DNA from 4 places in the Paenibacillus campi genome. Region 3 is predicted to be linked to each of the others. Evidence: riboswitches for the same ligand, from Rfam matches in the RefSeq annotation. Region 3 holds a riboswitch; each other region holds the start of a gene.
The links. A riboswitch is a leader RNA that binds a small molecule or an ion and turns the genes downstream of it on or off. The one in region 3 is predicted to bind cyclic di-AMP.

Region 1: it holds a riboswitch for cyclic di-AMP, as region 3 does, so the genes downstream of both, U1I11_RS15270 (MDR/zinc-dependent alcohol dehydrogenase-like family protein) here and kdpF (K(+)-transporting ATPase subunit F) in region 3, are expected to answer to the same signal.
Region 2: it holds a riboswitch for cyclic di-AMP, as region 3 does, so the genes downstream of both, U1I11_RS21385 (C40 family peptidase) here and kdpF (K(+)-transporting ATPase subunit F) in region 3, are expected to answer to the same signal.
Region 4: it holds a riboswitch for cyclic di-AMP, as region 3 does, so the genes downstream of both, U1I11_RS21045 (ubiquitin-like domain-containing protein) here and kdpF (K(+)-transporting ATPase subunit F) in region 3, are expected to answer to the same signal.

Annotation. Positions count from the first base shown of each region.
Region 1 covers NZ_JAXSQZ010000006.1:129,000-136,647, forward strand. Annotated here, with positions in the region: gene U1I11_RS15245 (aldo/keto reductase) at 892-1,827, shown strand; gene U1I11_RS15250 (DinB family protein) at 2,153-2,653, opposite strand; gene U1I11_RS15255 (GNAT family N-acetyltransferase) at 2,852-3,451, opposite strand; gene U1I11_RS15260 (hypothetical protein) at 3,609-4,343, opposite strand; gene U1I11_RS15265 (oxidoreductase) at 4,624-5,295, opposite strand; gene U1I11_RS15270 (MDR/zinc-dependent alcohol dehydrogenase-like family protein) at 5,562-5,975, opposite strand; cyclic di-AMP (ydaO/yuaA leader) riboswitch at 6,098-6,278, opposite strand; gene U1I11_RS15275 (hypothetical protein) at 6,667-7,164, shown strand.
Region 2 covers NZ_JAXSQZ010000017.1:9,539-17,186, reverse strand. Annotated here, with positions in the region: gene U1I11_RS21415 (GNAT family N-acetyltransferase) at 1-333, opposite strand, end outside; gene tadA (tRNA adenosine(34) deaminase TadA) at 336-824, opposite strand; gene motB (flagellar motor protein MotB) at 1,341-2,192, opposite strand; gene motA (flagellar motor stator protein MotA) at 2,176-2,985, opposite strand; gene U1I11_RS21395 (hypothetical protein) at 3,188-3,481, shown strand; gene U1I11_RS21390 (GNAT family N-acetyltransferase) at 3,933-4,439, opposite strand; gene U1I11_RS21385 (C40 family peptidase) at 4,739-5,212, opposite strand; cyclic di-AMP (ydaO/yuaA leader) riboswitch at 5,222-5,360, opposite strand; gene U1I11_RS21380 (YwhD family protein) at 6,100-6,612, shown strand; gene U1I11_RS21375 (ATPase domain-containing protein) at 7,268-7,648, shown strand, end outside.
Region 3 covers NZ_JAXSQZ010000003.1:148,964-156,611, forward strand. Annotated here, with positions in the region: gene U1I11_RS09500 (MBL fold metallo-hydrolase) at 1-11, shown strand, start outside; gene U1I11_RS09505 (histidine phosphatase family protein) at 245-832, opposite strand; gene U1I11_RS09510 (DUF4177 domain-containing protein) at 962-1,165, shown strand; gene U1I11_RS09515 (SMI1/KNR4 family protein) at 1,257-2,768, shown strand; cyclic di-AMP (ydaO/yuaA leader) riboswitch at 3,289-3,486, shown strand; cyclic di-AMP (ydaO/yuaA leader) riboswitch at 3,622-3,818, shown strand; gene kdpF (K(+)-transporting ATPase subunit F) at 4,141-4,221, shown strand; gene kdpA (potassium-transporting ATPase subunit KdpA) at 4,246-5,910, shown strand; gene kdpB (potassium-transporting ATPase subunit KdpB) at 5,998-7,648, shown strand, end outside.
Region 4 covers NZ_JAXSQZ010000015.1:13,154-20,801, reverse strand. Annotated here, with positions in the region: gene ispE (4-(cytidine 5'-diphospho)-2-C-methyl-D-erythritol kinase) at 1-651, opposite strand, end outside; gene veg (biofilm formation stimulator Veg) at 878-1,153, opposite strand; gene rsmA (16S rRNA (adenine(1518)-N(6)/adenine(1519)-N(6))-dimethyltransferase RsmA) at 1,284-2,168, opposite strand; gene rnmV (ribonuclease M5) at 2,161-2,718, opposite strand; gene U1I11_RS21045 (ubiquitin-like domain-containing protein) at 2,935-4,080, opposite strand; cyclic di-AMP (ydaO/yuaA leader) riboswitch at 4,395-4,630, opposite strand; gene U1I11_RS21040 (TatD family hydrolase) at 4,826-5,593, opposite strand; gene U1I11_RS21035 (HD domain-containing protein) at 5,666-6,988, opposite strand; gene U1I11_RS21030 (AbrB/MazE/SpoVT family DNA-binding domain-containing protein) at 7,467-7,648, shown strand, end outside.

The DNA.
Region 1 (7,648 bases), on a different contig from region 3:
TTACTTTTATCCCATTTTCTTATTTTTATCAGGAAAAGTAAACAATAATTTGATAACGATTACAAAATTTTATCAAATTCTTGCGTTCGTTGAATGATCCTGATGTTTGGTAAAGCTTGACAAAATCAGCCATCTGACTGTAAGCGTTTACAGTTGCTCGCAAGAACATTTTATGATACCGCTTCCAGATAAGCAATCCTTTTTTTATAAATGAAAATATTATTTTTTGCCCTTATCTTTCATCAGCAAAATCATTAATCATAAGCATATTTAAAAACGATGCCAAAATACGATTTTCATGCGCTACACCATCGTCACCAACTGCAACATTGGTATTTCAAAAAAAGCTGTCAATTCAACGTTCTGAACCATTTACAGTATCGATTCGACGACTCGATCACCCTTGTGAAACCGATTCCTTTTTCGGGCAAACGGACAATTGTGGAACCAATTCCATTTTTGCCGCCAAATGCTGTGCAATCGTACGCACCGTGTTCTGTATAAAGGTAAACTTTTCCTTATTTATCCCTTGCCGACCTCGTTTAATATGCGGCAGAAAAAGGCGGTTTTTTATAATGTCAGCGAACTGATCTAGCGCTTTGCTGACGGATATATGTTCTATTTGCCGTATTTATTTCAATATTTTCTGGATAATCATCCACTAGTACTTATTCAAAAATAACACTTTCTTGATAAAAATGATTTATTTTATTTATACAAAAGAAACGCTAAAATAGTGCTCAAACTGCTATCGTACTCATTTGCCAGCATCATTTCCGCTAATCCGCTTGGTGGCAGCGGGTTTATTGTCCGTTCGCGTTTCAGCAAGCGGTTGCAATGTCTAATATGTCATTATCGCCTTATGTTATACGAAAGGGAGCTGAATGAATGATGACTCAATATACGAAACTTGGTAAAAGCGAGCTGCTCGTCAATCCGATCGGACTTGGCGCAAATGCGGTTGGCGGTCACAATCTGTATCCAAATCTCGATGAAGAAGCAGGCAAAGAGGTCGTGCGCACTGCGATTGCGCATGGGCTGAACTTTATCGATACAGCTTTTATTTATGGCCCGAAACGTTCGGAGGAATTAATCGGTGAAGTGCTCAAAGAGGTAGGCGGGCGTGACAAACTGGTCATCGCCACCAAAGGGGCGCATAAATTTACCGAGCAAGGTGATGTTGTGTTCGATAACTCGCCTGCCTTTTTGCGTTCCAGTGTGGAAGGCAGTTTGCAGCGGTTGCAAACCGATTATATCGACCTGTTTTATATTCATTTCCCAGATGAGCATACACCGAAAGATGAAGCGGTTGGTGAGCTGAAGAAGCTGAAAGACGAAGGTAAAATTCGGGCGATTGGCGTGTCCAACTTCTCGATTGACCAGTTAAAAGAGGCGAACAAGCACGGTGATGTCGATGTGCTGCAAGCTGAGTACAATTTGTTCAAACGCTCTGCTGAGCAGGAGCTATTGCCATATACGGCAGCGCATGAAATTAGCTTTATCCCGTATTTTCCGCTCGCATCCGGTCTGCTTGCTGGTAAATATGATGCGGATACACGCTTTGACGATCTGCGTGCCAAAAGTCCGTTGTTTACCGGCGAAGCGTTCCAGCAAAATTTGCAAAAGGTCGATATGTTGCGTCCGATCGCACAGGCAAAAGGTATCGAAATCGCCCATCTCGTACTCGCTTGGTATCTCACTCGCGACTCGATCGATGCGATTATTCCAGGCGCCAAGCGTGCTGACCAAGTGCTCGACAATTTGAAAACGCTAGCTGTACAGTTGACTCCGCAGGAGATCGAGCAGATCGAGCATATTTTTGCATAAACGAAACGGATACGTTGAATCTATCGGTTAAGCGTTGAACAGTCAGTCGTCTGCAACGCATCCTCTATTTCCGAACCGTCCAACTTCATTATTAGAGAAATGCAAATACCAGCATACAGAGCCGCTGCATTAAGCGTCTGTATGCTGGTATTATTCAGGTTAACTATGCTATCTATCATTGCAGCTGTAAAAGATACAAACTGTCTCTTATGTCGCTGCGATGATCAATGATGCTAAACATGCCCACCTATTCATCCGTTCCATTACGCACTTGTCCAGCAAACACGTCTATTGCCTTGACCGTGCTTCACAAAATGACCTTCATTTACGCCGGATAGCCTCCGCCTGGTGGCGGCCATGATCCGAGCAATCTGCGGATGATGACGATCTCACCAAGATGGTACGTATTATGGGAAGCGATATTGCGCAGAAATCCGGCAATCGTTTCGGTTGGGATTAATGCCAGCGGCTGGGCAAGCTCCAATGTGTTGGCAAGCTCACAGGCGCTATCGATCCCTTGCAGGAAATCATCAAGCACGACCTGCCAGCTTGCTTCATCAGCTGCATTCGTATGCTCTAGCCAACTATCGGCTACCGACGGCGGGCGGGATGGCTGCTCGCCGCGCACATGGGCTAGCATAAAGTCCTGCCAGTACCGCATATGACTGACGAGCTGATAAATCGTATACGGAAGCCCTGCGACCTGCTGACCTGCCAGCTGCAAATCGATATCTGACAGCGCACGCGCAATCGGCAGATGCCCCCGTTCGCCTACTAAAGACTGCACTAACGCTCTCGCAAAGGCTTGTTCTGCTGTAACATTCATATTCGTATCCTCCATTTCCAGCTTAATGTATCCCATTCAGCAGTGAATTTCAACTTATGCACATATGTGGATTGAACTCCTAGGTTGAAGGCATAAATGAAGTACAGAGCGGTCACTTCGTGTGCAAACGTGCACTATCGCTAGGCAACAAATGCTTTGGTGCAGCTTTGATGATCGGATTATTATTTTATATAGAAATTACACTGACGCTGACGCCGCATGACTGACAAACCGGAACGTCAAAAATTGCTCCTGTTCATCCGATTCAAACGGCTGCTCATCGTATTTGTAGCTTGTATAATCCGTCAGCAACTGGCGCCAAAAGCGGCGGGTATGCATATTGCGTCCAGTTGGATTCGTATGCAACGCCCAGCGTCCTGCAAAGGTGTCAAACACATGTTTAGCCGCTTGCTGCGCAATGCCTTTGCCACGAAACGGACGCATCAGGAAAAAGTCATGCAAAAAATAATCGACCTGCTCCCCTGTCGGTACGTACGGCGGTGTCGAGACAAGCGCAAAACCTGCCGGCGTTCCATCTACACGAAGCAAAAATGGAAACAATGTGCCCGGATGACGCCACCAAATATGAAACATCTCACTTTGCTGAGCAAGTGTAGCACAATGATCATCGTCTTCAAATACGCCATACCGATTCGGCAGCCGTTCCCATATTTCCGATAAATCATACAAATAAAAAGGATACATATTGCAAATAATATGTTTGTCCGCAGCCGGACAAAGTTCTATCTGAACGACATGTTCCAGCGCCGCTTGTTCGATATCTGGATTACTGTTCATATCAGCCTCCTATAGTGTTTGTGCATGTAAACACGGGTGCAACAAAAAAGGTGGGCATAGCAACACACTATACTTATCGTGTTTGCGTTATTCAAGCACGATATGCAGTGAAAAGAGGTGTGGCATAACAAAACACTATCCCACTATTGCCGAGAACTTAACGTCCTCCGGGTTTGCCTTTACGACCGCTTTTACCTTGTCCGTTTGCCTGTTCATTGATTTTGCCAGTGGTAGGCTTGTACGTGTTGCTGTTGTTCGTTTTGCCTGTAGCGGGTTTGCCTGTTGTAGCAGCCCGATGCGGTGCGCCTATACTTGCGGTGCTTCTAGTTGCAGCGTTTTTGCTTGTACTATGCTTGTTTGTGCTGTTGTTACTGGTAGCATTTTGATGGGTAGCATTTGTATAGGTGGCGCTGCGGTTTGTGCTGCTCTTGTTAGTAGCGCTTTGGTTCGTAGCACGATGGTTGGTACCTTTGTTATGCGTAACATTTGGGCGTGCAGTCGTCTTGCTGTGCACAGCTTGGTTATGCGGCTTGGCACCACCTGGCACAGGCTTTCCAGCAACAGGGGCTGATTTGCGTAGCTGAGCTGCCGTATACTGTAGCGCCTCCATCGCCTGTTTGACAAAAGCACGGTTTTCCGGCTCCCATTCATGCGGATCATCCATAAATGAATCTTCAATAAATTCCTCCAGCCCATCCGCCAGCTTGCGTTGCTGCGCGGCAACGGTATTTCCTTTGCCGCGCAGCGTCTGCACTGCCGCACGCATATCGCGACACGCTTGCTGCACAAAGGCATAGTCGTCTCGATCCCATGCCTGCGGATTATCCATATCGTAAAAAGCGATCCATTTCTCAATTAATGAAGCAGCCTGCTTGGCATCCATCTGTGACATATTGTATTCATTCTCCGTTTCATCGCAGCTCGTAGCCGCACATGTAAATTGCCCGGCAAATTACGTTCACTACGCAAAATAGCCGAGTCCATCCTACTATTGTAGCCGCTCTGTCATGTGACGTACAGTGAGTTGGGCAGCATAAGCTAGTAGCTTGACCGTGTTAAATAAGCCGTTTGCTATTGCAGAGCAGCGATGTTCTCATGCTACGACTCCAATGTGTTTTTCATAAGATATGATAACGATTCGTGCCTATGTCTGCCTTCCATCCTACCGCCCTTCACTCCGAACCGAGCTGCTGCAATTGGCTCGATGTATACACATTCGTCCCTCGTTGCAGCTCCAATGCAAGACGATACATCGCCCGCGCTACCGTCTCCGCCTGAATCGGCTTGTATTTGGCAAGATTGCCGCGCAGCAGCGGCGACAATACGCTGGATGCTACCGCAGCGGCTCGCTCGCCAGCGCGAAACTGCTCACGTTTACCGAGTAGTAATGAGGGCTGAACGATCGATAGAAACGGATAGCCGAGCGTACGCAATTGCTGCTCCAGTTCACCTTTTATACGGGAATAGAAAATGCGTGCGCTGGCATCCGCGCCCATCGCACTTACGACGAGCCAATGCGTCGCTCCTTGCTGGCGCGCAAGCTCTGCCAACCGCAGCGGGTAGGTGACGTCAATTTCATACATGCGCGCTTGGCTGCCTGCTTGTTTGATCGTTGTGCCGAGGCAACAGTATACGTCGTTCGCTTGCAGATTGGCGGCATGTCGTTCCAGATGATCATAATCGACAACAAGCTGCTGCAAGCGTTCGTGCTGCTGCCACTCGGGTACGACTTGGCGCACGAGCACTTTGATGCGATCATACGTCTCGTTTTGCAGCAGCACATCGACTAGTGCGCGTCCTACTAGCCCGGTAGCGCCTGCGATCAGTGCAATTCGTTCGCTCATTCGCTTATTTCCTTTCCATCGCAGCGGTTGTATAGCTGTACGGATATAATGTTACAGCCGAGCGACCGCAGCGGTTTAATCGTGTACATGTATGGGAGCGAGCAATATGTTGTCATTTCCATTGATTGGAAACGCCCTTCCTTTTAGAAAAGGGAGTCATGCTGTGTAGCTGCAACGTATGTGTATGCGTAGCGGAATTATCGTGTAAACTTGTACACCCGAATGCGCACACTACGCGTCATTCGGGTGTACAGCTGCGATGCTATTCAGAGCAAAAAGGCGACACTGCCGCCATTCGTATGCACAATATGATCGGCACCAAGCCCTCTGTAGATCATGCGTGAATTGCTGCTTTCGGTAATCACATAGATCGGTTCGCTCGTCCATGTGCGGCACATCTGAATGTACCGGCAGCAGAGCGGCAAGCTGCGTTCAAACAAATACACTTTGCCGACCGCCAGTGGTGGAATCGTCCATTCTTGCTGTCGCTGTGTATCAAGCAACAGCACATGAGTCACACCCATTCGCTCCAGTTTTACCTTGTCTGCATAGCTGTTTACGAGCGCGATAAAGTCGATCCCTTTGATCTTAAGCAGTTGCATAAACTGCTCCCCTGCACGCGTCGCTGGACATACTAGCACATACTCCTTCGGTAGCTCCGATTCCTGCTCCAACTCCATCTCTTTCTCCTCCAATTGGGTGAAGGCAAACAAAAAGAAGCTGCACAAGAGATTTCTCGCCAGCTTCTCAAACATTCCACACACAGGCATAGCTGTGCTTACCGGATGTCATGATCATTGTCGCCTCTCTTATATTCAGCTTACGAGGTTAGCTGACGGATTCGGAAGTAAGAGTCTCCCTACAGACTGTAGACTGCACGTTTGGACAGCTACCGTACCGATTCACCCCTGAACAGTTCCGCTTACGAGCTGTTCGCTGGTTCCCCCGCTCTCCGGCTACAGACGGATTTGCCTGCATACACGGACATTAAGCTGGTTACGGCGCCAATTTATGTCGTACACCGTAATTTATGAACTTGACACGAATCATACTCTCCTGCCTTGACAAAGTAAAGACGCACAGTTTCGCATTTTGTAGCTATTTGTTGATTACGCAGTGTACAGTCAACGTTTTGCTTCCATTTTCGCTCGCTTGCGTCATATTTTTGATGAATGCTCTAATTTTATATCAAATTGAGTAAAACGGAGCATTCGTTATGAATTACCGTGAATCGATACAATGAATCCGATTACATGGCTCGCCAATGACGTACATGACAATCTAACGTAGTTATCCGCCATTTACGTCCACTGCAAAATGACCTATGATGGCTCACAACTAAACCTTACATGTAAAGGAGTGCATCCTTGTATGCAATCTGCTGTCATTCCGCTCATTCCATCTGCTGTACGTGCCCAATCCGTCATCGTTGAGGCGCATATTCACCGTTTGGAGCTGTTTTTGTATGATCAGACAAAACTCGCTTTGCCAGAAGCGTATCGTCCGCTGCATTGCGGCTTGCTGCGTATCGCAGGCAGCGGTGCGTTCGGGTGGGCAGAGTTTGAGTTTTCCGATGGAGCAGCACAGCTTGATCTGATCAAGTGGGGACAAGTATTCCGACATTTGAAACGACGGCAAGCGGCAGAAGCGTTCGCAATGATACACCAGTATGAACAGCAATGGGGCTTTACACGTACTCATCTAGCAGCAGAGGCACTGGCGTCGTGGCAAAAGGCGCTGAGCGAAAGCTCGGATACACCGAGCAGCGAGTCGATACGGCGGCATATTCATCATATGGCAGGAATGACAGTACCGCCTACGGAGCGGGAATTTCTTAGTTATTATTGCCAATCTTATTATTCTTTTTGAGTTATGCTGGTTAAGTGTCTATAAAGGGTGAGCGGCAGGGCAACAGGAGAATGCGTAAGTAGATCGCTCGATATCCGGTTTGCATTTGCATGACGAGCTAGGGCGTGTACGCAAGCATGGCGTGTTAGTGTAGCCACGCCCTAGTGCATTGACCGAGATGAAGCTTACCTTTAAATCTGTTTCACGTTCTGCACGATAGCAATGTGAATACAGAGCCAAAATTTAAATGTACCACAGTCAAGCTAGAAGATCGTAATCGACGCCAAATGGCTATACCTTGCACATTCATTACGGTCAATGTGTTCGTCACCTCAGCACAGCCGCTATCTATGTATTAGCGCATGTAGCCAGTCAGCATCGGCAGTCAGTTGGGGCGAATGTGGCGGCATAGCTGGATAAGGTCTGCCCGGTGCCTCTATAGTTGCACACGAATGGCTATACAGCGGTAAACTTTACGATTTTGTCAAAGTCAAAGAGAAACGAC
Region 2 (7,648 bases), on a different contig from region 3:
TCCCTGATGTGCCGAACTTAACGAATAGCCTAGTTCGGCAAACTGACCAACTCCGCGTACGATATGACTAATCGAGACTGTACCGATTAGCTCATCTTGTGCTTGCAAAAAGATGCCAAACAAATAACCCCGATCTTCTGTCGCTTCTTGCTGACGGCGATACAGCAGATCAAGCTGACTTGCCATCGTAAAAAATTCCTCCGGATATTGCGGCTCATAGCGCTGATTGGCGTGCCTGCTTTGCAGACGCATATGTAAAAGCGCTTCAGCATCGTCCGGTTGCAACAACCGCACATAAATATGTTTCTCTGTATTTTGTAACTGAATCTGCATATTTATTCCTCCTTGATCTGCTGCTTGTTTTGTTTGAGCCGCACACGCAGTTGACGAAAGAAATCGGTTAACAGTGCCGCACATTCCGCCTGCATAATTCCGTCTACGACTTCGGTGCAATGATTGAAGCGTGGCTCTTGCAACAAGTTCATTAATGTGCCAGCACAGCCTGCCTTCGGATCGGTCGTACCGTATACGACCGTTGGCACACGGCTTTGTACAATCGCACCAGCGCACATCGGGCAAGGCTCTAGTGTGACATACAATGTGCAATCGAGTAGTCGCCATGAGCCAAGCCGTTCACTTGCTTCTCGAATGGCGATAATTTCGGCATGAGCTGTAGCATCATGTGTCGTTTCGCGCAAATTGTAACCACGACCAACGATCTCATTATTTTTAACGATAACGGCGCCAATTGGCACTTCTCCGAGCTGTTCAGCTTTGCGTGCTTCAGCGATTGCTTCATTCATCCAGCGCTGATGTTGTACGATCAAAATGACAAAACCTTCTTTCTAATGTGGATACATAGATTACTTGTGCATCGAACAAATATTCGTTGTTAACAGCTTGTGGACAAAATTGTGGATAACTTTTATTTTTTGTGGAAAACAGATTTATGCGATACTATATTATCGTTTGTCAAGAGCGATAAAGCCTGCTATTATGCTGGATAGCTCGCTTGACTCAAATCATATGACCAATTAACACGAAACATAAACTATCCACAGGTGCATAAAATCTATCTTTTATTGTAGGCAATCTGCATCATCATTTCAATCGATAATCGCTTCGAACGATGACATAAAAAAGCAAGAACGGTTACCGTCAGGTAGCCGTTCTTGCTGTGCTTCTTGCTGTGCTTCTTGCTGTGCTTCTTGCTGTGCTTCTTGCTGTGCTTCTTGCTGTGCTTCTTGCTGTGCTTCTTGCTGTGCTTCTTGCTGTGCTTCTTGCTGTGCTTCTTGCTGTGCTTTTTGCTGTGCTTCTTGCTGTGCAGATGCAAAATTGTTTTAATTATTTTTATTATTTACGATCGATTGCAGTGACGTATCGGAATTATTGTCCGTATATTTGCGGACGATTGCCACTTCAACACGGCGGTTTTGAGCGCGTCCAACATTGCTGCTGTTGTCTGCGATCGGGCGATATTCGCCGTAACCGATAGCGCTGAATTTACGTGGGTCGAGATTTTTGTTGAGCAGTATAATCTGCATGAAATTTAGTGCGCGATCCGAGCTAAGGTTCCAGTTGGATGTATAACGCGAATTGGAGATTGGAATATTGTCCGTATGACCAGATACGATCACATCATACCCTGGAATTTCCTGCAAAATGTTAGAGAGTGATTTGGCGAGTTGACGAGATTCCGGTTTTACGGTAGCCATACCAGAAGCGAACAGCGTATTATCGCTGATCGTTACTTTCAACTCGGACTGATTCAGCTTCGTATTCAACTGTGAACTTAAACCATGACTTTGAATATATTGATCCAGCTTTTGTTTAACCTTTTCCAAATCTTCTTGTTCTTGCTTTTGCAATTGCTCACGTAGCTTTTGTGCCGATGATTTGGTCGTGCTATCGGAAGGTGTAGCAGCTTGTGCCGTATTGTCCTTTTCGCCTTTGCCGGTTACTTTGCCTTCGGTCGGTGCCATCGACGTTTGATCAAGCACGCCCGCACCGCCGGTAAAAGCGGCATTGAGCGCTTCCGCCATACCTTTAAATTTGGAAGCATCCAGTGAGCTCATGGAAAATAGAGTAATAAACAGTGCCAGCAGTAGTGTCATCAAGTCAGAATAAGGCAGCAGCCAACTTTCGTCTGCGTGCTCCTCGTGAGGCTCGTGTCGTTTACCCTTCTTGCTCACCGGCGCCACCTCCTCCTTGACTAGCTTCAAGCTCCGCGCTTTCGGCTGGCGTTAAGAATACAGCCAGCTTCTGGCTAATTGCCATCGTAGATACACCGGATTGGATAGACAGTAAGCCTTCGACCATCATCAGCTTGATTTCAACTTCTGCCTTCGACATCCGTTTCAATTTGTTTGCCATCGGGTGCCATAACACATAACCGGTAAAGATACCGAGCACCGTCGCGATAAATGCACCTGCAATCGCGTGTGACAGCTTCTCCATATCACTAAGGTCAGCCAGTGCGGCGATCAGACCGACAACCGCTCCGAGTACGCCGAGTGTTGGTGCATACATGCCCGCCTGCGAGAAAATAAGTGCGCCCGAGCGGTGACGTTCTTCTGTAGCATTGATATCTTCCATCAGTACGTCCTGAACGAACTCCTGATCGTTACCGTCAATAATCATCCGCATCCCATTACGGAGAAAGGAATTGTCGATTTCTTCGACTTTAGACTCCAGTGCCAGCAAACCTTCGCGGCGTGTAATCGAAGCCCATTCCATAAACATACGTACCAGTTCCTTTTTATCAAGCAAAGTCTGGTTTTTGAAAATGATGCCGAACAGTTTGGGTACACGCTTGACTTCGTTCATCGGAAACGCCATAAAGATCGTCGCTGCTGTACCCACCAAGATAATAACATAAGCCGCCGGGTTGTTGACCAGACTGACTAGCGGGGCTCCTTTGAGGATCATCCCGACTACCAGGGACAGTATCCCGCCAATTAAGCCAATAATCGTTGAAATTTGCATAATACACCTCGTCCGTGAGTATATAATTGTAGTGCGTACACCACTTTCTTCCATGAAATGATGGAGTTACAATGATGGGGTGCTTAAAGCGCTGATACTTTTTTATCGACAGAATATGATGCATTGTTAAGAGTTTTTTGCGTTATAATGGAAAGAAGTTGGCAATTGTAACAATATTGACAGATTGAAGGGAGGGCGCAATATGGGTGTGAAGCATGGACGTGATTATGAAGGCATTCTCGCTGATCTGACAGCTGCACTGGATATGATACCGGATGGCTATCAATTTTTTCAGATGTCAGCGGAGGAATGGGAGGCGTTAAAGCCAGCTGAGCGGCATGAAGTACAGGAAGCGCTGGCGGAAGATTTATTTTATGCGCTCGGCTCAGAGCCGACCATTCATGTTGGCAGTGGCATTGTCATCTATGCTGCCGATACGCATCGGATTGATATTTTGATCGGTGAGACCGAAATGACATTTGTATCGCTCATCTGAATCGAACGGCGATATTGCCGCTTGCATACATAAAGCCTGCTCAGGTATGAGAGCGCATTCAGCCGCTCTTGCCTGGGCAAGCTTTATCGGATTGAGGTGATGTGCACAGTCGCCTGGTGAATATCCGCATCGATTGGCGTATGGACGGGTAGGCTGTGTGCATTGAGTTGTACGTATAGGATTCTCCTTAGCGGCTTATTGCGAAATCTGTTCAAACCAGTTCAAACTTTCCTGTTGCTAGAGATGTACGTTATGCTTTCTAATTACATACCGCTAAATATAAACCAAACTACATCTATCAATAGGGTCAAATACAGCGACTGTACAGTTGGCATACAATCGTTTGTGCACTTATAGACTTGTGCACTTATAGATAGTATATGTTGCTCATCCTGTCTGATCTTTGATCGATGACAAGCAATGTGTTAACCGTTACAGAGCTATATGTCAATTATGATGTATGTTCGTTTGTTTCGTCATAGACCATACAATAAAAAGGCTTCATCCCATCTGGTGTACGCCGACTGTACGTATCGGTAATATGAAAGCCTGCTTTCTCGTACGTACGGATAGCGCGCTGATTCCAGGTGAGCACTTCCAGATCGATCTCTGCTTCCGGATTGCGCGAAATTGCCGCTGCGGTGATGGCACGCATAAATGGTTCCCCATATCCATGCCCACACAGATCAGGGCGCATGCCAATACCGAGCCGAATCGTTCCTTCTAACGGAAAAAACTGCGCAAATCCGCACAGCTCACCAGTACGATCGAGTATGACAACATATTGCTGCTCACGTAGCTGTGGATCACCGAATTCAATTTCCAGTTGCTGCATTTGTTCCCACGGCAACCAGCCATAAATATTGTAAGGTGGCTCATAATGCCATTTACAAATAAGTGCGGCATGCTCTGTACTCATCGGTACGACGGAAAAAGGCAGTACGCATGCAGGTTGCATCGACAAGCTCCTTTCAAATGCGAATGAATATAAGAATATAAACTAAAATTATCAAATAAATTATGGAAAACGTGTTTACCATAATTTATGAGCGGGTAATAACAAGTAGACATAATTGCACAGTTTATTTATTTTTATTTTAACTTTTTTTGTATAAAGTGTAACTTAAACGGCATACACTTCGTTTATAAAGTATAGACGCCACAGCAATAAAAAAACCGCAAAAGATTCTGGCGGGAATCCTTCGCGGTTCGTATCGATAGTCGATTCATTGTTGTCAAAGTTGCATAACAGTGGGATTAATTATCAGTTGCAAACGTGTTGTACGAATAGTTGCTCATTACACGTTTAGCACCGACGAAACGCTCAGCATAATAATCCATGCTAAGATTATCAATTCGTACACCTCTCGATGTAGAAGCGTGTGCGAATTGAGTGCTGTTGACCATAACGCCTACATGTGAAACTCCTGCTCCAGTCGTATTGAAAAATACGAGGTCACCGGCTTGCAGATCGCTTTTGCTTACTGGATCGCCAACCTGATATTGCGACGTGGATTGACGTGGCAGATCGATGTTCATTTTACTGAATACATACTGAGTGAAGCCTGAGCAATCGAAACCGTTGAACGATGTTCCCCCGATGCGGTACGGTGTTCCCATTGCTGGTTCAATGATCTGGTCCATTCTGGAATCTGCATGTGCACTGCTGTTCCCCATAACAGTAAATGCAATTGCGAATCCCATGAGTGCGGCGGTTAGTTTCTTTTTCATGTTAAATCGTTTGTCCCCTTCCAATGCCTACGAGGTTAGCTTAAGGATTCGGTAGAAGGTTTCCCCTATGATCCCTCTCTTGCAAGATCAATTCACCCAAAACGGTTCCCCCGCTTTCCGGTGCCACGAAATTTGGCTTTACACTTAGATTAATGCACCGTACGACGATATCCAACTTTTACAACAATTTTCGGCTTTACTGACAATAGTTACAAGCGATTCGTTAAAGTTTACAAAGTTGTTACTAAAAACTCGCTGGGTTTATTCTAACAAAGCTTTTTTACTTTGGCAATGTCTATGGCACAGTTTTCTGTGAAAAATTTTGTCGCATTTATGAGAAACTTTGTGAAAACCGCGCCACTAAAGGGATAATAAGCATTAAAAAAAATTAATTTCTGAGTAGAAACTCCTGCTTTTTCGATTGCAGTTATGATTTTAGACCTATAGCGATGCTTAAATCGCACTGTAGACTTGTCATCTTTTGTAGCGTTTTTACAGTGAATCGAAGGACGGTTATTATGCTTAGTGAAGTGACAACAGGGGATTCCGTTGGTTTTTCGCGTCCAATCCGCTACAATAATGTTACAATTAAAACTGAAGCTTACCGTGCATGAGTAGTCTGCAACATAATCGTGAATAGGTTATGATCATCGTTTATGCAGCTAGTGTGCCTCGACTGCTGATCAGGTTATTTTATGATCGATGTTCTATTATACAGGGAGATACGTTTACGCTCTGTTATAACAGCCTATGTTTATCCATCGTTATAAAATAAAGCAATGATCAGTGAAGTCATGTGGAGCATAGCAACCGCTGCACCTTTTTTATATCGGCAGCTATTATAAATTATGAACAGAAAAGGAGTATTTTTTAATATGGATCAAAATATGGATCAAAATCAACCTGCCAAAAAATCGATGTCACTCAATATTATTAGCAGCAGCACCAAAAGTAGCAAACATAAAGGATTTGGTGCAGGGGCGATTAATTTGAACAATGTGTCTCCTATTATTATTGATCAAGGGGAAGCGCGCATCGATATCGGTGCTATGCACGCCAAAAGTAAAGTGGAGCGCGGGATCAAATTTACGACGAATCGCGACGAGCTGGAAGGCGGTCGCCAAGTATGGCTCGTCTGGGTGGCGGTCGATAAGCAGCCAGAAGGCGGAAGCTATGCCGGTGCAACCGCATGCGAGATGTGGATTGATGAAGAAAATCGTAAAGGCTGGAAAATTCTTGCCGATCATGTCAATAAGCTTGATTATGCGATCAAGCGTCGCATCATGTTGAGTGAGCTTGGTCCTGAACATAAAGCAGCACTGAAAACATTGCTTGTGAGCCATAATGAACAATGGTGGAATCGTTCTCCCGATGAGATGAAGCAGGCGCTGGAAGGTTAAAGCGGTTGATGAAACGGCGTACGTGACGATCATATACCGTGCGAGAGTGTGGATTGAAATGGGACGAGTACTAATCAATCTACTAGGGCGAGCGGGTCACTCTCTGTGCGAGAATGTTGATTGAAATGATCAAGCGAGCGAACTCCGCTTTTGCAGCGTTGTCACTCTCCGTGCGTAATGGTATCGTATCCGTTTTTCCTTTGTTAATAAACGCCTCATATGCCGACTGTAGCTTCTGCCATTCATTGCTGAAGTTAGCAGTCGGCTATTTGTATCGGTAAATTTGCTGAACTATTCATCGTTATAATCAAGCGATCCGTAAATATGCATAGGGGTGACACAAGCCGGCGAAGCGGCAATAAACTTTTTCCAATTCGATTTCCAGTATCGCTGCATACTTATACACTACGTAGTCACTCTTTTTATTCTGTTTATTATGGTAGATATTCAAAATATTAACTTTTTAGGTAAAAAATATTATCATATTCTAAAAAAATCGGGTATAAATGATTAAAACCTTTGATCCCGCTGTGAAATTGGAAAATAGCTTTGGTGAATCTGTGATCCATTGTTATAATTGCTGTACAGTCATCTTCGTAGGAAAAGCTAACGCCTTGCATGACTAAAATTATTCTACAGATGGAGGGAGCAATATATGCACAAGGCAAATGCTGTTCATACAGGTATCCCCGGACTAGACGAGATTTTGCATGGTGGTATCCCGGCGGGAGCTGTAGTGATTCTGGAGGGCGAACCTGGAACCGGAAAGACGACGATTGGGATGCAATTTCTGGTAGAAGGTGCAGTTAGCTTCAATGAACCGGGAATTTACATCACCTTTGAGGAATTGCCGGAACAGATTTACGAAGATATGAGCGGATTTGGATGGGATTTGCGTCAGCTGGAGCGTGAGAATCGGCTGCGCGTTATTTGTATGGAGCCGGATATTTTACTGGATCAGATGCTGTTGCCTAACGGTATTTTTGAAGCGGTTGTGAACGAGATCGGCTGTAAGCGTGTCGTGATCGATAGCATT
Region 3 (7,648 bases):
GCGAATCGTAAGCGGCGGCTAGCTGCTCATCTGCTGCCGAACTTCATTTGCCGCCACTTGTAATACAATAATAGGCTTTTTCAAGACATGCTTCGTCTGTAAACTACAGTTTGCGGGAAAGACTGGTCATACAATTACGAGCGATGCCAACATAAGCGATGCGCCGACAAGCGAGGCAACGGCAGATCGTTCGAGCGTTTACAGTGACGCATACGTCTCAATACGCTGCTGCGCTGGCGTAACTCTACTTGCGCTTTTTGCCAGACAGTTCGACTTGTAGAGCTGCGCTTGATTCCGCATCGCGAAACAGATGCAGCTTTCCGTTTTCGACCATCCGCATTCGAGGGCCGGTAAAGCCGCGGCGAATCAACTGTTTGCGCATATACAGCATTAGCGCCCAGTGGCTCACGATCAAAATATGCTCGGCATCGGATGAAAGGATAATATCTAGCGCACGGTCGATGCGTGCGTTAGCTTCAGCGACCATACGTTTATAGCGCCTGCTGAGCAGTGGAGCGATCCGCGCAAACACCGCCCAGCCGATAAATGGAAACCGCAACCCAGTGTTGAATGTAGGCGGCGTAATTTCACGTAATTCCGGCATAATGACAATTTTGCCTGGATAAATAAATTGCGCAGTTTTGATCGCACGCGGCAGATCGCTTGTAAAACAAATTTCCCAATTCAGCCCGCGCAGATCGGTCGTGCCTTCTTCAATATCAGCAACATCATATTCTTCCAGCCATGTGACTAGTTCATTTACCGTCACCATCTGGCGAATGGGAAATTCTTTATTCACTTTAAAATGGCGCACAAGTCCAATCGTCTTCATGGGATGTATAGTGTAACTCCTTATCGTTAATATGCTACAATAGTAATGATACCCATTTTTAGCCAGCTATCCTAGTTGCAAATTAAATGGGCTGATATGCATTATCGTTTCAGAAAGGACGATCATACCATGATTCAATGGGAATATAAAACAGTAAAATTGGCAACAGGCGGCTTTCTTGGTGGCAAAGTCGATGAACACGAGTTGGAAAGCGTTTTAAATAACCTTGGCTTTGAAGGCTGGGAGCTTGTGTCGAGCTTTGATACGGCGATGACACAAGGAAGTTCGCGCGACATTATTCTCGTGTTTAAACGCAGCGCTTTGCTGGAATAAACCGCTGTATTACGTACATAGTATACGTAGAGCGACGGTTAGCTGTCCAATACGAATCATCTTGAATTTAACAGAGTAAGGAGGCAACCGCATGATCGAAACATGGATCGAGCAGATCAAATCGAGGCTGCATATGAGGCTTGGCAGTCTGGAGCAAAGCTTGCTGGCACCGGCGCAAGACATGGAAATTGCGCAGGCAGAGCAAGCGATGGGCGTTATTTTCCCTGAACCACTGAAACGGTTGTATCGCATTCATAATGGTGAGGCACATAGCGGGCCGGGGTTGTTTTTTGGGCTGCAATTTTTGACGTTGGATGAAATGGTTCATGAATGGAAAATATGGTCGGATTTGCAGGAAGAATACGCCGATCTAGGCGATCATTATTCCATTCCGGCGGATTGGATTCAGGAACAGTACATTAATCGCCACTGGATTCCGTTTTGTCACGATGGCGGTGGTAATCATCTGGGGGTCGATCTGAATCCAGGGCCTAATGGCATCGTCGGGCAAGTTATTAATTTTGGGCGCGATGAAGAAACGAAGTTTGTCATTGCGCGTGATGTAGGTGAATTTATTCGCTTTATGCATCATGTGCTGGAGAGCGGTAATTATACGATTGAGCAAGAGGACGGTATCGTTTATTGGATGTATGGACGTGATGGGCAAGCGCGTTTGTTGCGTGATGCGCAGCAGTATGCATTTGGAGCGGAATGGGCAGCCAATAAGCAGCAATCTGCCGCTGAGCTGGCTGCATGGGCAGCGGCATTGCCACGGGAATGGCAGGAGCGTATTGAGCGTGAGTATAGTTCAGCAGCGCAATTTACAGGGCGGTATCAGCTGTATTTGCCAAATGCAGGATTAAGCGATATTACGCCGCTTGCAGCGTGTACGGAAGTGCGTGAATTAAGTTTGTCCGGCAATGAAATTGTTGATCTGTCTCCGCTGGCAGGTTGCCGGGAGCTGAAGAAATTGTATTTGCTCCACAATCCGGTATGCGATCTGTCACCGCTCGCGCAATTGCCGTATTTGCGTCAGTTAAACATTAGTGACACTAACGTTACGACACTGGAACCACTTGCCAGGCTAACGCGTCTGACCGAGCTGGAGTGCGAGCGTATTCCGGCGCATGATTATCGCCCATTGCTGGCGATTCAGACGCTGGAATGTTTAAGCATTTCCTCCCCTGATTGGGAGCAGGCGGAAGTGCTTGGACAGATGAACAGGCTTAAACATTTGACCGTGATCGATGCAAACGGATGGGATACAGAACAATGGGCAGCGCTTGGCAAGCTGCCGCTGCTTTCGTTAACCGTAACCGGTGTACAATGGGCAAATATGGAGCATTTGCAACATTTTAAACAGTTAAAACAAGTAACACTTGCCAATTTGGAAGTGAACGACATTTCCGGTTTGGCTGCGTTGCCGTCATTGCAAAAGCTTAAGTTGGCAGGAGACAACGGGATCGCCAATCTGGAAACGATCGCTCAATCGTCCACATTGTCCAGCTTTACGGGCGACGCCGCTCAAGTGGAGTTGTTGCAAACTGCGTTTCAACAACCTGTCGCTTTCTCCGTCCAATATGATGGACGTTACTATGCTTAAACGAGTATGCCCGGTTTGGATGTACAAGGACGGGTTTTGCCGCTGGTACAAATTCAATTGGATCATTTGCTTGCCCACTATGGAGCTAAGGTCGTTTCATGCTAAACGTATCTTAAATCTTAACTGCGAATAATGACATATCGGTTTGCAAAACGATATGAAACATACAATGAAAAAGATGAAACGTAATGTAAAATTAAAGATAATAAGCGATATACAGAGTAAAAAGGAGCTTGCGAGAGCTATCCTTTTGCTGTATTTTCAAAAAAGAAAGCTGTGGGAAACCACGGCTTTTTTTGCCTTTTTGATCTGCTTTACACTTCGAAATTACAGGAGTAATATACAGTTCAGGATTTAGAGATTCGCACGTTACACCGCTTTAGTCACGCTGCTGGAAACGTATGACAGCAGGAAAGCACGATGATGCTATGCCAGACTGTAAGGACGAGCGGTACAGCGCACAGAGCGGGGATACGAATCGGCATTTGTCCATATCTAGCAACTGAAAGTTCAACGTTTTTTGTTCGTATGGCTGAGTTTCCGGCATCCGTCGGAAAGCGGGGCAACCAATAAGCAGGACGTTAGCGGTGTGAGAGCTACTGACATCAGGCAGGGGTGAATCCGTCAGTACCAGTAACCTGGGAGCGGTGTTGATGGTAGGACGACTCTCACCGTCCGAATCCGACAGCTAACCTCGTAAGCGAAAGTCGGGAGATGCGTATGAAACTTGTGCCGTCATGACACAGTGCATACACGCTTGGTGTTTTGTTATGAAACGATCCGACATACAAGTATCGAATTCATATTGAAAAATGTACAACGGTTTAGCGTTAAACGATTCAATTTTGCTCTTTGCACATATACGCTTAATTTCCCGGCTGCCAACCTGTTGTTGATCGGTTGCAGTAGTGGGAAAGCGGGGGAACCAATCGTCGGTCTGTGTTTGCATTATGCAGCCAGCTGACACGGGGTGAATTCCGGCGATGCCGGAACGGGCAATCTTCCAGCCCGAACCCGACAGCTAACCTCGTCAGCGCTTAGGAAGAACTTATATCCGGCTTATGCCACCTCGTCTGCGCATCATTTGCGACAGTCCAGTTACGCATGGAAGAAGCCCGGTGAAAAGTTCGATTTTTACCGAGGCTTCTTTTTTTGCGCCTAATTTCGGGAATCTGACCGATTGCGGCGATGTAAGTAGCGCTCAAGTAGCATTCAACCAGCGCTTCTGTTCAAGATTACGCATGTTTATGTTGAAGGGGAAATGAATCATGATGGATATAGTGATGATATTGTTGATTGTACTCATGGCATTCGCGCTTGGTGGGCTGGGCAACTGGTCATCCAGTGTGATCGGGGAGCGAGGGAAAGAACAATGATCTGGCTATTATGGCTTATAATTGCAAGTTTGCTAATCTATCTGTGTTACGCCCTGATCTATCCGGAAAAATTTTAAACAGGCAGGAGAGAGTGAGTGAGTATGTGGTCATATATCGGAGTTGCTGTAACATTACTAATCGCGCTGTTGTTGGCGCGTCCAATGGGAGCTTATATCGCCCGTGCAATGGATGATAAACCAGGTAAGCTGGATCGCTCGTTTGGTCCGCTGGAAAAGTTGATTTACAAGCTGGGTGGTATTCGACAGCATAATCAGACGTGGAAGCAATATGTCGTCGCACTGCTCGTCAGCAATACGGTGATGGCATTGATCGTGTATGCGATCTTCCGTTTGCAAGATAAATTGCCGCTTAATCCAGCGCATATTGCGGCGATGAGTCCGGAGCTGGCGTTTAATACGGCAATCAGCTTTTTGACCAATACTAATTTGCAGCATTATAGCGGGGAAAGCGGGTTATCATTATTTGCACAAATGTCTGCGATTGTGTTTATGATGTTTGTGTCACCGGCAACCGGGATTGCAGCAGCGATGGCGTTTATGCGTGGCTTGGCTGGCAAGCCGATGGGGAACTTTTTCGTCGATGTAGTACGTGCGATTACACGTATTTTGTTGCCGTTATGTGTAGTGGCAGCTTTGATCTTTATTAGTCAAGGTGTGCCGCAGACGCTGCAATCGTCGGTAACGGCAACGACGCTGCAAGGCACACCGCAACAGATCGATATGGGACCGGTCGGCAGCTTTGTGGCGATTAAGGAACTGGGCAATAATGGCGGTGGGTTTTTCGGAGCTAACTCGGCGCATCCGTTTGAAAATCCGGACGGAATTAGCAATATGCTGCAAATTATCTTAATGTTGCTCGTGCCAATCTCGCTGCCATTTACGTATGGACGAATCGTTGGCAATCCGAAGCAAGGACGGGTGCTGTTTGTATCGATGGCGATTATGTTTCTCATGATGCTTAGCTCGTCGCTGTATGCCGAGCATCAGGGAAATCCGCTCATTAATCAACTAGGTTTGCAGCATAGTGCAGGTTCGATGGAAGGCAAAGAGGTGCGATTCGGCGTTGTACAGTCTTCATTGTATTCGGTCGTGACGACCGCCTCGGAGACAGGTGCTGTTAATACGATGCATGATACGTTAACGCCGATTGGCGGCATGATTACGCTGGGCAATATGATGCTCAATACAGTATTTGGCGGTGCAGGTGTCGGGATGATGAATGTGTTGATGTATGCGCTGATCTCGGTTTTCCTGTCTGGGCTAATGGTAGGGCGTACCCCTGAATTTCTCGGTCGTAAAGTGGAAGGGAAAGAGATGAAACTGATTGCGGTCACATTGCTCGTCCAGCCGCTATTGGTGCTCGTTCCAACGACGATGGCGCTGACTTGGTTTCCAGATACGATCAGCAATGCTGGCTTTCACGGATTGACACAGGTATTATATGAATTTACATCTGCTGCTGCTAACAATGGATCGACGTTCGCGGGAATTCATGATACGACTTCATTTTACAATATTTCAACTGGGATTGTGATGATGATTGCCCGTTTCTTCTCGATGGTTACACTGCTGGCAGTTGCGGGGTCTATGTTGGCGAAAACACCGGTACCGGAAAGCAGTGGTACATTGCGTACTGATCAGGCGCTGTTTGGCAGTGTGTTTATCGTCGTCGTCGTTGTCGTCGGTGCACTCACCTTTTTCCCAGCGCTTGTATTAGGGCCGATTGCCGAGCAGCTGACACTGTGAGCATAGGCGATAGTATAGTGGACATAACGATGTAGTCTATTCGTTTAACGATATCGATTTGAGCATAATTAGGTGGAGGAATCGGCAATGAAAAATCAAGCTTCCGTGTTAAACCGGGATTTGATCACAAAGGCATTACAGCAATCTTTTATAAAATTAAATCCGCTCGTTATGATGAAAAATCCGGTTATGTTTGTAGTCGAAGTCGGTTTGTTTATTAGCTTGCTGCTGATTGTTATACCGGGCGCATTTGGCGATTCGGTGTCGAGAGGTTTTAATATTGCGGTTGCACTCATTTTGCTGCTGACGATATTGTTTGCCAACTTTGCCGAAGCATTGGCAGAAGGACGTGGTAAAGCGCAGGCAGATTCATTAAAAAAGACCAAACAGGAAATTACCGCCCGCAAACTGGAAGGCGAACGGATCGTTGACGTTCCATCCACTTCACTGCGCAAAGGTGATTTGGTGGTAGTGCGTCAAGGTGAGATGATTCCAGGTGATGGCGAAGTGGTCAAAGGGCTTGCTTCAGTCGATGAATCAGCAATTACCGGTGAATCCGCGCCGGTTATTAAAGAAGCGGGCGGAGACTTCAGCTCGGTTACAGGCGGTACGATGGTCATTAGTGACGAAATTACGGTGCGCATTACGAGCGATCCGGGCGAATCGTTTATGGATCGTATGATCAGCCTCGTTGAAGGCGCTGAACGGCAAAAAACGCCAAACGAAATCGCGCTCAATACGGTGCTGATTAGCCTGACGATTATTTTCCTGATGGTCGTTGTGACATTGCCGTTTATGGCACAGTATCTCGGTATCCATATTCCGATTCCGGTACTCATTGCGCTGCTTGTCTGTTTGATCCCGACGACGATTGGCGGTCTGCTGTCAGCGATCGGCATCGCTGGTATGGATCGAGTAACCCGTTTTAATGTGTTGGCGATGTCCGGTAAAGCGGTCGAAGCATCAGGTGATATCAATACGATTATTCTCGACAAAACAGGCACGATCACCTACGGCAACCGGATGGCAAGCGAATTTGTGCCTGCCGATGGGCATACAGCTAATGAAGTTGGTCATTGGGCAGCAGTCAGTTCGGCGTATGATGAGACACCAGAAGGTCGCTCGGTGCTGGAACTGATGAAAAAGCAAGGCTGGATGATCGATCAAGAACTGCCTCATGGTGCGGAAGTGATCGAATTTAGAGCGGAGACAAGGATGAGTGGTTTGAATTTGCAAGATGGACGCAAAGTGCGCAAAGGCGCAGTCGATGCGGTTAAAAACTGGGTCATCCAGCAAGGTGGTCATGTGCCAGCTTCCTTGCAAGCAAGCAGCGATCGCATCGCTACGGCGGGTGGCACACCGCTTGCAGTTGCAGTTGATGATGTGATTTATGGGTTAATTTATTTAAAAGATACGGTTAAAGCCGGTATGCGCGAACGGTTTGAGCAAATGCGCAGCATGGGCATTAAAACGATTATGTGTACAGGTGACAACCCGCTCACCGCAGCAACGATCGCCCGTGAAGCAGGAGTGGACGACTATATTGCCGAAAGCACACCGGAAGACAAAATCGCCGTCATTCGCCGTGAGCAAGCACAAGGCAAGCTTGTTGCTATGACTGGCGACGGTACGAACGATGCGCCTGCACTTGCACAAGCCGATGTTGGCATCGCCATGAACAGCGGTACGATCGCTGCCAAAGAAGCGGCGAATATGATCGATCTTGACTCTGACCCGT
Region 4 (7,648 bases), on a different contig from region 3:
CACATTGCCCAGCTCGCTGCAGATGCTTTCAAACGATTGCTGTTCAATCGCCTGCCGCATCGCCACTGACGATGGATGATGGGCAATTCGATCCGCTCGTAGCCGCCCGTATATGCCTGCTGTCGAGACATTGATCGGCGGCTTAGCAAGAATGACCCAGCAATCCGGCGGGCTAGGCAGCGGTGTTAACAGCTCACCACGCCCAGTCGCAAGCGCTGTGCCTCCGGTAATGCAAAAAGGCACATCCGACCCGATCGAAGCGCCTAGCTCCATCATTTCCTCATGAGGGATATCCAGCTGCCATAGACGGTTCAGCCCGCGTAATGCTGCTGCTGCATCACTGCTGCCGCCAGCCAGACCGGCAGCTACCGGAATCTGCTTGTCGATATGAATATGCACGCCCTGGCGGATGCCGTAACGTTCCTTAATCTTACTTGCCGCCTGGTAGGCGAGATTTTTATCATCCAGAGGGATGTATCCCGCCTGACTCGATATGTTGATCGTATTGCTGGACAGCTCGGTAATCGTTAACCGATCAGCAAGATCGACCATCGTCATGATCATCTCCACCTCGTGGTAACCATCCGGGCGCTTGTGCAGCACATCCAGCATCAGATTTATTTTTGCGGGCGCTTTTTCATATAGCTTCATGAGGTTCCTCCACCTTCAACATTCCGTCCGTTCTGATTGTTACTGCATCGACCAACACGCCAAACGCCGTTCCTATTCCGCCTGGCGAAGCCAATTCATTGCAGGCAGCTATGTATAGCCACGAATAATCCAATTATAGAAAAAATGAATTGTAAAGTCTATTCACAAAGCAAAACAGTCTCTACCCCCGCAGGAGATAAAGACTGCCTTATCATAAAACAGTTATTTAATTCCCTACATATTCGATGCGTGTATGGGAATCATCTTCGCAAACTGTAATTTCAACCGAATCGGTTAACACGTCTGCGTAGCTGTAAGACACTCGTTCAAAAGTTTGATGTTCATCATCAAGCTTTACTGTAAAAACAGAAGGGTAGGTTTCTTCCAAAATTCCGGTACGTTCAATGGTCTTCTTCCGACCACCGTGTGCGCGCAATGTGATTTTGTGCCCTACATAAGCATCAAGATTGCGTTTGATTTCGGTAAGCGCATTGTTAGCCATGCTCACAACCACCTCTTTTCCTACTCCCTATTGTAACAAAAAGGAAAAGAAATGTCAATTAAATATTAAATTATGCTATACAAAATTTATTTTGTCAATGATTTTTTTACGGAGTGCTAATAAACTAGCTTTAGCGAATGCCTGCCGCCACAAATATATCGCTTAAACGTCCATATTCCTCAATGCTAAGCGTCTCGCCACGACGCGAAGGCTCGATGTCTGCTTCCGCTAGCAGCTGCTCCAGTTGCTCGCGATCACCGCCGCCAAAATAGCGTGTTTTCAAGTTGTTGGCAATCGTTTTGCGGCGCTGTACAAAACATGCTTGCATCAGCTCGAAGAAATGCTGTTCGTCCTGTACAAGCACAGGCGGCTGCTCACGCAGCTTCAAACGGATGACCGCCGATTCCACATTAGGCTGCGGAATAAATACCGTCTTCGGCACGATACAGACCAATTCCGGTACACAGTAATATTGCACGGCGATGCTAAGACTGCCATAGTCTTTACCGCCCGGTGCCGCTGCCATCCGCTGCGCCACTTCCTTCTGAATCATCACGACGATATTGTCAAGCGGCAGCTTTTCCTCCAGCAACTTCATCAAAATCGGTGTCGTAACATAATACGGCAAATTCGCAACGACACTCACCTTTTCCACATCGGCAAAATCCTCACGGAACAGCTCTTGCAAATCGACCTTTAGCACATCGCCATGACGAACGCGCACATTGTCATACCCGCCTAGCGAATCTTGCAAAATCGGCAGCAGACGCTGATCGATCTCCACTGCGGTCACATGATGTGCCTGACGCGCCAGACGCTCGGTCAATGCGCCGATACCAGGCCCGATCTCAAGCGCCCCACGCTGCTCGTTCAAATCCGCAGCATCGACAATTTTATTCAAAATATTGCTGTCGATCAAAAAGTTTTGCCCCAGGCTCTTTTTAAACGAAAATCCGTGTTTGTTAATAATTTCCTTCGTCCGTCCAGGCGTAGCGATATCGTGTCTATCAGTCATTAGATTGCTGTTCCTCCGCTTCAAGTTGTGAAAGTGCTGCCGCGAATTCCTCGCGGGTAATGCCAAATATACGCAATCGTTTATGAAATTGTTTACCATTACCGTAACCGATGCCGAGCAGATTGCCCATTTTCATCCGGCGTGCTGCCGCTTGTTTGTGCATGACTAGCCCGGTCATAATCAAATCGTCCCAATCGATCAGCGTCTGTGCCTCCGGCATTTCGGTATGCAAACGCTCCAGCGCTGCGCGTATCGCCTGTGGTGACGCATTTTCTACCCCGATATCGCCTTTAAGCGTCGCTTCGCTTTCCGGTATAAAAGCATGCTTGCAGCCTGGCACCTTTTGCGACACGATTTTGCGTATCCGCTCTCCAGCATGATCGGGATCGGTCAAAATAATAACCCCTCTGCGCTCCTGAGCAAGCCGCACACGACGAATGACCTGCGCGCCGATGGCTGAACCACCGGTTTCAATCGTATCCGCGTCGACTGCACGCTTGATCGCTACAGTATCATCCCGTCCTTCTACAACAATGACCTCTTTAATCACCTGATGATACGCTTCCCTTCCGGATCGGGACACTGGAACGACTATGTTTTTCCATTGTCCGCGATCATGTTCATATTGTTCTCAGTATAACAAAACAACAAACAAAAAGAAGGGGAATGATCCCCTTCTCTGTTGGTTCCATATACGCTCGTGGTTAATAATACTTATATCATATAACAGTTGTGCCAGCACAGGCAACCGATTTACACCGTCAAATTAAGGTTTGACCGGGCCGATCACATAAACCGTATAGCCGGTTTTGCGTCCGAATTCTCTTGCCTGCGTCAGACTATCAATATATACGTCAATCTTTTTGCCATTAATGGCGCTGCCGGTATCTTCCGCACGGCGGTAACCGATGCCTTCGATATAGACCCACCATCCCATCGGGATCACGTCTGTATCGACAGCGATTGTCCGTCCTTCCGTCACGCGTGTGCCGGATGCGGTACGTGTACCAAGACCCGGTTCTTGAGAGGAATAGGCGGTCAGCGTCACATTGTTTAATACTTTGGCATAAGAGAAGTCTTTGTTTGAACGTGAATCCGAGCCAGACGAATCGGATGATTCAGAACGAGACGAGTCAGAGCTAGCCGATTCGCTGACGACTACAGGCTTTGGCTCTTCTTTTTTCGTACCGATCGCTACGATTTTGTCTTTCACTTCAGATACGGTTTTTTTGTTAACCATTTGTTTGGAGACGAATTCTCCGTCTTCAAACACTTTTTCGATATATTGGACGACTTTACCATTTTGACCTTCTTGAACGACTTTGGTTTTGCCTTTCAGCAAATCGCCATCTTTCTTTTCGATCGTTTGGTACGGTGTTTCGACAACTTGTTCGCTCGTAACCGAAGTCGTTCTCGTCACACGAATGTCCATATCCGGTTTAATGGCTGCTTCGATTGGCGGGTCCAGTTTATCTTTGGGACCGAGTTTAATGCCCAGTTGATCGAGTGCACTGCCCACCGTATCGGCTGTTGTGTACACCTGCTTAATGTAACCATCTGCACGAAGATTTACAGCTACCGCATGGTTGATAAATACTTTATCACCATTCTGGATTGCTCCGTTCATCGGCATTGATACTTTATCCTGGGGCGCTACGTTAATGTTCTGTTCCGCCAGCAGATCGGAAAGTTGCAGCTTATGGGTTTCCACCATATGTGCTTTACCATCGATCACGACGTAAATATTTTTGCTTGACTGCGTGTACATAAGCCACAGTGCCATGGCAATGACCACAACGACTGCCAGCGAAGTGAGCAGTACAGAGCGTAGATTTTTTTGCTTCCAACGCAGCGCGTAAGACATGCTGGATGAGCGTGAACCATGGGTTTCTTTGAAAGGAGCAATTCCCACTTCTTCCGTCCTCCTTACATAGTCTCGCCGTCTTGCTGTAAAGAAAGTGTATTATAGACGCGACTATATCAGAATTTTCACAGGCGTGATACGACTGAAGTTTAAATACCGGCGTATGGCGGTATTTTGTTCTGGCTGAAAATGCCTGCGCCATGGTCAGTCCAAGCGGCATACCGATCCCGGATAGTGAAAACCGGGTCTTCTCTTTTTCGATGACTTCCTTTTGCACAAAACAAAAAAGCCTAGGGAAAAGTACAAGAGCAACTCTTCCTTGGCTTCCCGACGATGTGTCTTCCGGAAACTTAGAAAATGAGAGGTTGCCTCTGCATCGCTTACGAGGTTAGCTGTCGGGTTCGGATAATTACTACCTGCATGTAGATGGTACCCTGTGAGACGTCCTTCGCTCATGGCGCAAGTAGCCTCAATTCACCCCAAAGACCCTGTGTCAGGAATCATACAATCTGCCTTCCGGTATTGCCGGTTTAAAGTGAATGAAGACAGCTGTTGGTTCCCCCGTTCTCCTATGTAGGAAACTCAGCGAGACCGAATCATGGAATCTCGTGTATAAACAACAAGATTAAATCACTGATGAAATGATATCTCGAACACAACCTCACTGTAAAGCAGGAGGCAACTCCATTTTTCTTAAAAAGTGGTTAAAAACTTGTAACATTTCAGCATTTTTTCGTTAAAATTCATTCATATATCCGGATAGCTCGTTTTCTCAGTGGTTTTTCTCCCGTTTTCATTGAATGCCAAATAATGCCAACGCATTTTTTGTAGTAATTTCACTAATTTCTTCCAGAGATACTCCTTTTAGCTCGGCAGCTGTCTCAGCGACTAAACGCACATATCCGGATTCATTTCTTTTTCCGCGATAGGGATGTGGAGTCAAATAAGGGGAGTCTGTTTCGAGTAATAAACGATCCATCGGCACCTGTTTGAGCACCTCTTTGGGCTGCTTGGCATTTTTGAACGTAATCGGCCCACCAAACGAAATATGAAAGCCCATATCAAGGCACATTTGCGCCGTTTCCCAGCTGCCGGAAAACGCATGCATAATGCCGCCGACCTCGCTCGCTTTTTCTTCGCGTAAAATCCGCACGATATCTTCATGCGCCTCACGATTGTGAATGACGATCGGCATGTTCAGCTCGCGTGCCAGCCCGATTTGTTCGCGCAGCACACGGTGCTGTATGTCTTTGGGTGATTTATCCCAATGATAATCAAGTCCGATTTCGCCGATTGCGACCACTTTTTCGTGACTGCATAAAGATGCAATCCATTCCAGATCGCCCGGCTGCATCGTGATCGCTTCCACCGGATGCCAGCCTACCGCTGCATAAATAAAATCATACTGTTCTACCAACTGCATCGTCGTCGGAATCGTTTCACGGTCAAATCCGATATTGACCATTCGGGTTACCCCGTTATTGTAAGCACGTTCGATCACTTGCTCGCGATCTTCATCAAAATCTTTGGAATCCAAATGGGTATGTGTATCAAACAACATCGGTTGTACGCTCCTTTATAGTTGGTTTTATAAGTGTATTCCTGCCACTTTTTCATCGCCTTCATACATTTTTTATATTTCAAACTCCATCTGTGCTGGGCCCAGTTTATCCTCAAAAATGTCCGCCACTTCCCGTGACAGTTTATGTTTTACCCTTTCCAACTTCTCCTGTGGAAAATACAAATGATAGCGTCCGCGATGGATACCGCTGATTGAGCGTACGATATCAGACACCTCGGATATTTCCTGCACTTTGTTTTGGCGATCCAGTAGCAAAATCTGCTTTTCCTTTTTCGGATCACCCGGACGGAACACATCATATGGCAAATCGGTCGGAAAATCGATCTCCAGATCGTATTGCGGATGCAAACCGGCTTGCTGAAATTCACGGCGAATCTGGTCGATCGTATCGAGATCGATCAATTCGGTTTCTACATATTTGTATAACCGTCGCTGCATAAAACGCGTACATACATCCGCGAGAATTTCATCCTTTTCAAGCGTCCATTGCATAAATGCCGTCTGCACAAGCGCTTCATCTAGCAACAAATACTCATTTACATTTAATTCGCCACGAAACAGCGCAGGTAGCGGATGTGGTAAAAATGTGAAATTGTAGCCGTTATGGAACAGTTCTTTGGCACGGTGGAAAATATGCCGTAATACGATATCCGAACTGCGTGTCACCGGATGAAAATATACTTGCCAGTACATCTGATATCTGGACATCAAATAGTCTTCGATCGCATGCATCCCTGTTTCTTTTACAACTACACGTCCATTATGCGGACGAAGCACACGAATGATGCGATCCATATCGATCGTACCGTAATTGACACCGGTAAAATACGCATCACGTAACAAATAATCCATCCGATCCGCATCAAGCGGACTTGATACCAGATTAACGACGACCGCTTTGTCGTAATCTTTACGAATGACAGCAGCTACCTTTTCCGAAAAACCAGGCTCCACATCTTCAAGCACACGATGAATTTCCGTATCCTCTAGCAAAATCCGGCACGTCCATTCCTCATGATTCATCTCGAACGCTTCCTCAATCGAATGCGAAAACGGACCATGCCCAAGATCATGCAGCAAAGCCGCACAGAGTGCAACGATGCGCTCCTCGCTCGGCCAATCTTCATACCCGCTGCGCTCAAACTGCGAAATGATGCGACGCGTAATTTCATATACCCCAAGCGAATGTGAAAACCGGCTATGCTCAGCACCATGAAACGTCAAATACGATGTGCCCAGTTGCCGAATACGACGCAAACGCTGAAATTCTGGCGTATTGATTAACGTCCAGATTAACCGGTCTTGCACGTGAATATAATTATGAACAGGGTCCTTGAACACTTTTTCTTCATCCAAAGGCTGTATCGGTTTCATACCTAACGCTCCTTTACGAAACTTGATTGTAGCTATTATTTTTAATTTGATGAATATGCGAGCGTAAGCGATATCAATAGTGTCGAACAGTGTCGTTATATGATCGATAGTGATTTCCAAATCGACAAATGCCATATATGCCCATCATATCGTAGAAATATAACATAAAACGTCTTAATCGCGAAAAAATTTTGTGATTTTATGCTGAAATAGACAATTTCGTGTAATTTCTATGTTGACTGATTTGGGAAACGTTGGTATTATGAATATCATAAAAGATAGAACTTTGTCGAAAGATGACATGTCAAACATGAATGCTTGTTCAATAATTGCATCCTGGCGTTAACCAGCTGGAGAAGTATTGTAGCTGCTATCATAGCTTACTTCATTTCTGTTTGACGGGAACAGCCGTTACGAACCCTATTTAACAAGCGAACTTACGCCTATTATACAAACACATTTGAGAGGATTGATTATCATGATGAAATCGACAGGTATTGTAAGAAAAGTAGATGAGCTGGGCCGTGTTGTTATTCCAATCGAACTGCGCCGTACACTCGGTATCGGTGAAAAAGACGCACTGGAAATTTACGTTGATGGCGAGCGCATTATGCTCAAAAAATACGAGCCAGCTTGCATTTTCTGCGGTAATGCTGAAAA